DNA from 3 places in the Methylophilus sp. DMC18 genome. Region 1 is predicted to be linked to each of the others. Evidence: predicted binding sites of a transcription regulator. Region 1 holds the regulator's gene; each other region holds the start of a gene.
The links. The regulator sigma-54, encoded in region 1, starts transcription at its own class of promoters, with help from an activator protein. The targets are predictions, from matches to a motif close to TGGCACNNTTCCTGCT.

Region 1 (3,121 bases):
GATGGAAACCATGGCAGCAGATCAGAACCATTTGCAGGTCAACCGCCTGAAAAAAACCTATCAGGGCCGTACCGTCGTCAAAAACACGACGCTTGAGTTACGCAGTGGCGAAGTGATCGGCTTGCTGGGTCCCAACGGGGCAGGCAAAACCACCAGCTTTTACATGATTGTCGGGTTGGTTGCGCTGGATGAAGGCAACATTACGCTGAATGGCGCCGACGTGAGCCGCGCGCCCATGCATGAGCGCGCGCGCATGGGCCTGGCTTATCTGCCCCAAGAAGCATCCATTTTTCGCAAGCTCAGCGTAACCGACAACATCCTCGCCATTCTTGAAACCCGTCCCTATACGGAAGAGCAGCGTGAGGCGAGGCTTGAGTCCTTGCTGGATCAATTGCATATCCAGCACATCCGCAACAGTCAGGCCGTCAGCTTGTCTGGTGGCGAACGTCGACGCGTTGAAATTGCGCGCTGCCTGGCCACTGACCCTAAATTTATTTTGCTGGATGAACCGTTCGCCGGGATTGATCCGATTGCGGTGATCGAAATCCAGAAAATCATCCGCTACCTGAGCAGTCAGAATATTGGTATTTTAATCACCGACCACAATGTGCGCGAAACGCTGGATATCTGTGACCGCGCTTATATTGTCAATGAAGGCGCTGTGTTTGCAGCAGGCACGCCCGATGAAATCATTCAGAACGAAGGTGTGCGTGAAGTGTATCTGGGCAAGAATTTTAGGCTGTAATCCGTCATGAAACAGAACCTGCAATTACGTATTTCGCAAAATCTGGCGCTGACGCCGCAGCTGCAGCAATCGATCCGTTTGCTGCAACTTTCCACGCTGGAACTGAACCAGGAACTGGAAACCATCCTGCAGGAAAACCCGTTACTGGAAATGTCAGACGGTGAAGAAGGCGAGTTTGAAGATAACACACCGCCTCCCCCCACTGTAGAAGCTGAGCCGACAGATGCCAGCTCGTTTGACATGGCAACACAGCAAGAGATCACCGCACCGGCAGAAAGTCTGCGTGAAGACTTGCACGATGAGCTGGGCGGGAGCGAGAGCGACCTGCCCAATTTAAACGAGGAATTCACGCCGCCAGAGTTTGAAGATGATTATGAAGAGTTTGGCAGCACCAGCAACTGGGACGAAGCCGGACGCAATCATCAGGAAGACGAAGACAGTGACTTTTCCAGACAGGAAACCACCAGCATCAGTTTGCGCGAGCATCTGATTGACCAGATACAACTGGCACATTTGTCGCAACGAGACATGAGCCTGGTCAAACTGCTACTGGATAGCATCACTGATGATGGCTATCTGGAGCAAGATCTGCAGGAGATTGTAGAGCACTTGCCGCTCGAACTTGAGGTCGAGCTGCTGGAACTGGAAACCGCCCTCAAGCTGATCCAGAATCTGGACCCTGTAGGCGTTGGTGCGCGCGATTTACGCGAGTGCCTGCTCTTGCAACTGACGCGTTTGCCGCAAGAAACGCCACACTTGCAAACTGCCATTGCCATTGCCAAAGACCACCTGGCGCTGCTGGCCAACAAAGACTTTGTCAAACTGCGCAAGGTGCTTGGTTGCGATGAAGCGGTACTCAAGGCGGCGCAGCACCTGATCCGCCAGCAAAACCCCAGACCCGGCAGCGAGTTTTCCAGCTTTAGTCACGATCACTTTATCCAGCACGATGTGGTGGTTAAAAAAATCAAGGGCATTTGGGTCGCCTCCTTAAATGATGGCGTGATCCCCAAACTGCGCATCAACCAGATGTATGCGGACATCCTCAAGCGCAACCGCGAGAGTTCAGGCCAATACCTGCAAAGCCAGATGCAGGAAGCCAAGTGGATGATTAAAAATATCCAGCAGCGCTTCTCGACCATTTTGCGCGTGTCACAAGCCATTGTAGATCGCCAGCGCAACTTCTTTGAACATGGTGAAATTGCCATGCGGCCACTGGTGCTGCGTGAAATCGCCGAAGAACTCGACTTGCATGAAAGCACAGTTTCCCGCGTCACCACACATAAGTATATGCTCACACCGCGTGGCGTCTATGAACTCAAATACTTCTTTGGCAGCTCGGTGGCCACAGATGCAGGCGGCTCCTGCTCTGCCACCGCTATCCGCGCCTTGATCAAGCAAATGGTGGCCGAAGAAAACCCGAAAAAGCCTTTGTCGGACAACCAGATCACCGACACACTGGCACAACAAGGTATCGTCGTTGCCCGCCGTACCATAGCCAAATATCGCGAGTCCCTGAATATTCCGCCCGCGAACTTGCGCAAAACGCTCTAAACAAAAAAGGCCGCAGATGCGGCCTTTTTTGTTTCTCAGCTCAAATCACCTGATTGTGATCTTGGCAAATTTACGTTTACCCACCTGGGCGATCACTGTCACACCTTTAGTCAAAGGCAGATTCTTATCATCCACCTTGACGCTGTCGAGCTTGACGCCGCCTTGCTGCACTGCGCGCATGGCTTCACTGGTGCTTTCAACCAAGCCCGCCTGTTTTAACAATTGGCTAATGCCGATGCTCTCGCCTTCAATGGTCACTTCAACTTCGGGCACGTCATCCGGGATGCCGCCTTTGGCACGGGTCTGGAAGTCCTGCAAGGCTTTTTCAGCCGCGGCTTGACCATGGAAACGCGCCACAATTTCTTGGGCAAAGCCGACCTTGATATTGCGGGGATTTTCACCGCTGGCGACTTGCGCCTTCCATTCGGCAATGGTTTCCAGCGTCGCAAAAGACAGCAAATCAATATAGCGCCACATCAGTTCATCTGAAATCGACATGATCTTGGCAAAAATAGTCTCTGGCGCCTCGCTAATGCCAATGTAGTTACCGAGTGATTTAGACATTTTATTGACGCCATCCAACCCTTCCAGCAGCGGCATCATCAGCACACATTGCTGCGACTGGCCGGCCTGCTTTTGCAACTCACGCCCCATGAGCAGGTTAAACTTCTGGTCGGTACCACCGAGCTCAAGATCCGCTTGCAGGGCGACCGAATCATATCCTTGCAGTAACGGGTACAGAAACTCGTGAATCGCAATCGGTTGATTACCCTTGAAGCGTTTGGAGAAGTCATCGCGCTCCAGCATGCGGGCCACGGTATGGCT
Region 2 (3,121 bases), on a different contig from region 1:
GGGTAAGCCAGGCCCCGGGAGCGTAACTGCGCCAGGGCCTGCTCATAATGCTCAGTGCGTTCACTTTGGTAGACGATTGCCTCATCCCAAACAAAGCCATAATGCTGCAGGGTGCGAATCATGTCTGTACTGGCGCCGGCGACGCGGCGGGAGGTGTCTACATCTTCTATGCGCAGCAGCCAGCGGCCGCCCTGGCTTTTAGCATCACAGTAACTGGCGACGGCGGCGACCAGTGAGCCAAAATGCAAGGGGCCGGTAGGCGAAGGGGCAAAGCGGCCAACCACCATGGCTTTTTACTGGGTGACGTAAGGCGGAATATGCCAGGCTACCAATTGGCCGCCCCGCAATTGCAGATGACAGGCCATGCGCTCAATGCCCTGGCTAGAGACGTCAAAGGTATACGTGCGTTGTAACTGCATGCGTCCATTGCCGTCCCTGGCAAAACCGACGCGGGCGCAAGCCACGGTTTCATCCAGAAACTGCAGATGGCAGCGCTCAGCCAACTGGCGGCCAATCTTGAGCGCGATCTCACGTTTCGAAATCGTATCCATCCAATACCATGCGCCCGCCATCAAAATGGCTAATAAGGCCCATTCAGCCATCGTTGTTCTCCTTTAAGACGATTATCTTTTTCAGTGTATGATGACCAATAATCCGTTTCATATTCATTTCATTCTTATTTAGTGTTGTTAACGATGAATTCAAGCCGCGAAGCAGATGCGATTCAAGCTTATTATAATTTATTGCACAGCAAGGGCGCTGATGCTGCCATCATGGCACAGCGCGACGCGGTGCTGGCTGAGTTAACGCCGCTATTAAAAGACCAGGAGTGCAGCAGCACGGTCTACCGGCAAGCGGTGGACGATTGTCTGGCCGACAAGGAAGCCCAGCGCTGGCCAGAAATCCTGACCATTATCCGCGAGTTTTATCCTTTTTGGCGCGGCGATGTGAAAGCCGTCATGCAATATGCCGATACTGTCGGCTTTGAATTACATCCTATCGGTTGGCAGCCGGCGGTGATTGATTTGCAGTCCGTTTGGCCGGCGTTGCAGTCCGAGAAGTTTGAAACAGCAGAATTATGGCCGCTTAACGGCTACGTCAAAGCGCTCAAATCCATGGAGCACAAGCAGGAGATGGATATTGAACTGCGTACGCGCATGGCAAAGCTCATGTTGTTGCGCTTGCGTGAAGCACCACTCACAGAAAAAAACGCCTACCGCATCACCGCTGACGCAACCCTGCCGCTATTTAATCTCAAAAATACCCGTCACCTGTTTTTAAACGCGGTGCGTGAATTTTACTATTTCTGGTCTGCGCATCCTGATGCGGTCGAAATGCTCAAGCAATTGCAGCCGGTCGAGATCATATAAGTCTGTCCCTCATCAGTATTGGCATACGACGATACGGTTATCCACCGCTTTATCCGCGTTTTGTTGACGCAAACTCTCGATGAGTTCGCATGGCATGCCTCATTCATCAGCATTTGAGCATCTTTAAGTAGTTTTGTTTAAATATGCCCTAATTTTGCACCAATAATGTGCAATGCACTTTTGATTGAGTTATTTCGGGGCGTTTTTGCTAGTGCCTAATCTCCACTCCTTTTAAAATCAATCACTTAAAAATGGCCTGATATTTGCTTGAAACCTGCGCATTTTAAAAAGGCGTGTCTTTCAGACAAAACGCCAATCAATAATTATTGAATTCGGAGAGCGAAATGGAATCATTAGTGACAGCTAATGACGTCCTGTTTGTATTGCTGGGGGCCATCATGGTCTTGGCAATGCATGCCGGTTTTGCCTTTTTGGAGGTCGGCACAGTACGTCAAAAAAATCAGGTGAATGCCCTGGTTAAAATTATGGTGGATTTTTGTGTGTCTACCATTGCCTATTTTTTTATTGGCTATGGCATTGCTTACGGCATCCACTTTTTCAATGGTGCCGAAACACTGACCGTGCAAAACGGTTACGGTCTGGTCAAGTTCTTCTTCTTGCTCACCTTTGCCGCTGCGATTCCTGCCATTATTTCTGGCGGCATTGCTGAGCGCGCCAAATTCAACCCGCAACTGGCCGCAACATTTTTGCTGGTTGGCTTTGTTTATCCGTTTTTTGAAGGCATTGCCTGGAACGCTCATTTTGGGTTTCAGGACTGGCTGAAGGTCAGTTATGGTGCAAACTTTCACGACTTTGCCGGTTCGGTGGTCGTGCATGCCATGGGCGGCTGGATTGCCTTGCCTGCGGTGATACTGCTGGGCGCACGTAATGGTCGCTATACCAAAGATGGCCGTTTGCATGCCTATCCACCTTCCAATATTCCATTCCTCGCCTTGGGTGCATGGATACTCACGGTAGGCTGGTTCGGTTTTAACGTCATGTCCGCCCAATCCATACAAGGCATTTCCGGCCTGGTAGCGGTCAATTCACTGATGGCGCTGGTGGGTGGCACGCTGGCCGCATTGCTGCTTGGTAAAAATGACCCGGGCTTTGTGCATAATGGCCCGCTGGCTGGTCTGGTGGCCGTCTGTGCCGGTTCTGATGTCATGCACCCACTCGGCGCCCTGGTCACTGGCGCAGTCGCTGGCACCTTGTTTGTCTGGGCATTCACCCTCACGCAAACACGCTTCAAAATCGATGATGTGCTTGGTGTCTGGCCGTTGCACGGCTTGTGTGGTGCCTGGGGCGGTATCGCGGCAGGTATCTTCGGTGCGACCAGTCTTGGTGGCATGGGCGGTGTCAGCCTGATGAGCCAGCTGGCAGGTACTGCATTGGGTGTAGTGATCGCGCTAGTGGGCGGAACCATCGTTTACGGCGCATTAAAGAAAATCGTAGGTATCCGCCTGGATGCCGAGTCAGAGTTTGATGGCGCGGATTTGAGCATCCATAAAATCCCGTCGGTGTCTGGGGATTAAGGCCTATCACTTTAGAAATATGTTGATGCTGTTTTAGTGCAGTCATCAACGCTAAGAGGGATGGTGCCGCAGGCAACTCTGCGACGCAGTGTTGACCAAGATGGGCTGTCCCAACCAAACAGATAGGGTACTGGCGTCAAAGCCAGTCATGCGCTGACCGTCAACCTCGATGAGTGGCCGCCGGATCAGCAGTGGTTCGGCGCGCAGCATGGCCAA
Region 3 (3,121 bases), on a different contig from region 1:
CTTTATGGGATGCCTTGGTCGGGTATGACCTGCCGCACTGGACGCTGGCATTGAATGCGCGCAACCTCACCAACAAAGAATATGTCGCCAATTGCGCCTCTGGCAGTTGCTACTATGGGGAACCTCGGCGTGCCATGCTAACGGCGACTTACCGCTGGTAAACCTGTTGCCTTCAGCGCGGTTAACAGCCTGAGCCAACGCAAACAGCCCGACATCATGTCGGGCTGTTTTTTCAATCTATGCTGCATGACTTGCAGAAGGCGCCAACGCTTATGGCGCTTTCATGGCCTTGCCGTTTAAATCCAAGGATGGCGCGGCGGTTTGACCTTGTTCAGGCTGTAGTTGCCGACGGCATGGTATTTCCAGCGCACCGGATCGTGCAGGGTATGCGTGCGTGCATTGCGCCAGTGGCGGTCCAGGTTGTATTCGCCCAGGGTTGAGCGTGTGCCGGCCAGTTCAAACAACTTGCTACCCGCCAGCAAGGCAGTTTCGGTACTCAGCACTTTGGCTTCTGCCACCGCAATCGAGGCTTCGGCCACGGTGTCTTCATTCGGGTTACGCTGCGCTTCGTCTATGTATTCACCCGCGCGTGCCAGTAAGGCCTCGGTGGCGTGCAGGCGAATCTGCAAATCACCGATATCCTTGATGGTATGCGGATCTTCGTAGCCGTGCTCCAGATCGGTATCTATCCATGGCCGTGTGTAGTTGCGTACAAAGTGCAGGGTATCTTTAAACGCCGCGCGGGCGATGCCGGTATCCACCGCCGCCTGGATAATCTGCGCAATCGGCCCCATGGTGGTCGGGCGGTCAAACGCCAGGTGGTGCGGCAACACATATTCGCTGGGCACAAAAATATTTTCCAGGATGGTCGTCCCGCTGGCCGTGGTGCGCTGGCCAAAGCTGGACCAGTCATCAATAATGGTCAAGCCTTCTGCGCCAGCAGGGACAAACGCCACCACGGTATTGTCGTGTTCATCTTTTGCCACCACTGGCACCCAGTCCGCCAGCAATGCGCCTGAAGAATAGAATTTTTTGCCGTTTAAAAAGTAGCCGCTATTGGTGGGCGTGAGCTTGGTTTTCACGTCATTGACGCTCTTGGTGCCAATCTCGGAGAACGCATTGCCAAACCGCACCCCTTGTAGCACCAGCTCAAAAAAGTATTTTTTCTGAAAGTCTGAGCCATCTAGGCGCAAGCCTTCCACCATATATAAATGATTCTGTGGAATCTGCCCGACACTGGGGTCCGCCTCGGCCACGGTGGCTACCACTTCTGCCAGGGTTTTGTTGGAGACGAAGGCACCACCGTATTCTTTTGGCACGGTAATGCCCCACAGTCCGCTGCTTGAAAACAGGTCTAGCTCTTTACGTGGCAATCGGCGTTCCTGGTCGCGCAGGGCGGCTTCTTTGGCAATTTCGCTGGCCACTTGTTTGGCGACGGTCAGGGCTTCTGCGTCACTTTTAATCAAATGTGCCGCTTGTCGCGGCAGGTTTACAGGCAAATGCGCAATCTTATTTGCTTGTGCAGTCATAGTCAGTCCTTATTCAAAAAGAGATCAATAAAGGCATGGCGAGCAGGCACCATGCGTCTTCAGTCACTGTTGCATTTAGTGTGCCAATCAATAAGGCATTGAATTTAAAAGAAAATATAAAAATCCATCTCTGCTGCCGCCTCTATAGAAACAGTTTGCTGCTGAATGACTGCTGTAAAAGCAGCAGCCACTGGAGGGTGGGGTGGGAGCGAACTGCAGCGTGATCGCGCAAAACTGCTGCTTTTGCAGCAGTTGATCAGCAACTAGCGCTGGAATCTAACACCATTTAAAAATCAGGTTTTATATTAAGTCATTGAAAAATATAGATATTATTGCCTGGCATGGATGCTGCTAATACTACTGGCAAGCAAGGTCGTCTGCGAAGCATCGTAAGCAACGACCTCCGTCATTGTTATTTCAGGAGTCATGATGAGCCGTCCATTAAAAGTCACTGCCGTTTCCGGCAGCTATAAATTACCTTCCAGAACCGCTGCACTGGTGCAGGCGATCACACAGAAGTTGGGACAGCAAATCCCGATTGATCTGCACGTGGTGGAATTAAGCGAAATTGCGGGCAGCTTGGTCGCTTCCTACGATCCCAAAGCTTTGCCAATCAACGTACAGCAAGATATCCAGGCGATTGAAACCGCCGATTTACTGGTGGTGGCTACGCCTGTGTATCGCGCCTCTTATGGAGGGTTGTTCAAGCATTTGTTTGATCTGGTCAATCTCGAAGCATTGATTGATGTGCCCGTGCTGCTGGCAGCAACCGGCGGGACTGAGCGCCATGCCTTGATCATTGATCATGAGCTGCGTCCCTTGTTTAGCTTCTTCCAGGCAGTCACGTTGCCGATCGGCGTATATGCCGTTGAAGCGGATTTTGAAAATTATCAAATCAAGAGTGAGGCGGTGAAAGCGCGCGTAGCGCTGGCTGTTGAGCGTGCCTTACCGCTCCTTAAACACCGTGAGCTGGCAGAAAACGCTTCAGTCTTGGTTAACGCCTAAACGGGAGCGCCTGATGAGCCAATCACCGATTCAATTTGCTTACTGGGTTTCCAACCTGAGTGGCGGCCAGGTCGTGAGCGAAATTGCCCAGCAAACTGGCTGGAGCACCGAGTACAACATTCAGCTTGCGCAAATCGCCGAGCGCGTTGGCTTTGACTATGCGCTGACCGCTACCCGCTTTTTGGGCGGCTACAAGGCGGATGGGCAACATGAGTCTGTCATTCTGACCTCGGCCCTGTTGCAGGCGACGCAGAAGCTCAAGGTGATTGCCGCGGTATTGCCCGGCGTCTGGCCCCCTGCGCTGTTGGCCAAGCTGGGCATTACCGCCGACCACCTTTCCGGTGGCCGCTGGGCGGTGAATGTGGTCAGTGGCTGGTTCAAGGACGAGTTTACCGCTTTGGGCGAGCCCTGGCTGGATCATGACGAGCGCTATCGCCGCTCTGAAGAGTTTATCCGCGTGCTCAAGGGCTTGTGGTCGGGCGAATCGTTGACCTTTAAAGGCGATTTTTACCGCATCAATCAATTGGCTTACCAGCCAACGCCGATTCAGCGGCCACATCCACCCATTTTCCAGGGCGGGAATTCGA

Region 2: the regulator sigma-54 is predicted to act here: its motif matches at 1,623-1,638, upstream of ACT53G_RS00535 (ammonium transporter).
Region 3: the regulator sigma-54 is predicted to act here: its motif matches at 1,600-1,615, upstream of ACT53G_RS10035 (SfnB family sulfur acquisition oxidoreductase).

The regions. Positions count from the first base shown of each region.
Region 1 covers NZ_JBQUZE010000007.1:5,771-8,891, forward strand. Annotated here, with positions in the region: gene lptB (LPS export ABC transporter ATP-binding protein) at 2-745, shown strand; gene ACT53G_RS14080 (RNA polymerase factor sigma-54) at 752-2,296, shown strand; gene tyrS (tyrosine--tRNA ligase) at 2,342-3,121, opposite strand, start outside.
Region 2 covers NZ_JBQUZE010000001.1:111,402-114,522, forward strand. Annotated here, with positions in the region: gene gluQRS (tRNA glutamyl-Q(34) synthetase GluQRS) at 1-287, opposite strand, end outside; gene ACT53G_RS00525 (DUF3301 domain-containing protein) at 294-602, opposite strand; gene ACT53G_RS00530 (hypothetical protein) at 774-1,370, shown strand; gene ACT53G_RS00535 (ammonium transporter) at 1,715-2,905, shown strand; gene ACT53G_RS00540 (thioredoxin domain-containing protein) at 3,091-3,121, opposite strand, start outside.
Region 3 covers NZ_JBQUZE010000004.1:12,973-16,093, reverse strand. Annotated here, with positions in the region: gene ACT53G_RS10040 (TonB-dependent siderophore receptor) at 1-161, shown strand, start outside; gene ACT53G_RS10035 (SfnB family sulfur acquisition oxidoreductase) at 297-1,529, opposite strand; gene msuE (FMN reductase) at 1,959-2,534, shown strand; gene sfnG (dimethylsulfone monooxygenase SfnG) at 2,548-3,121, shown strand, end outside.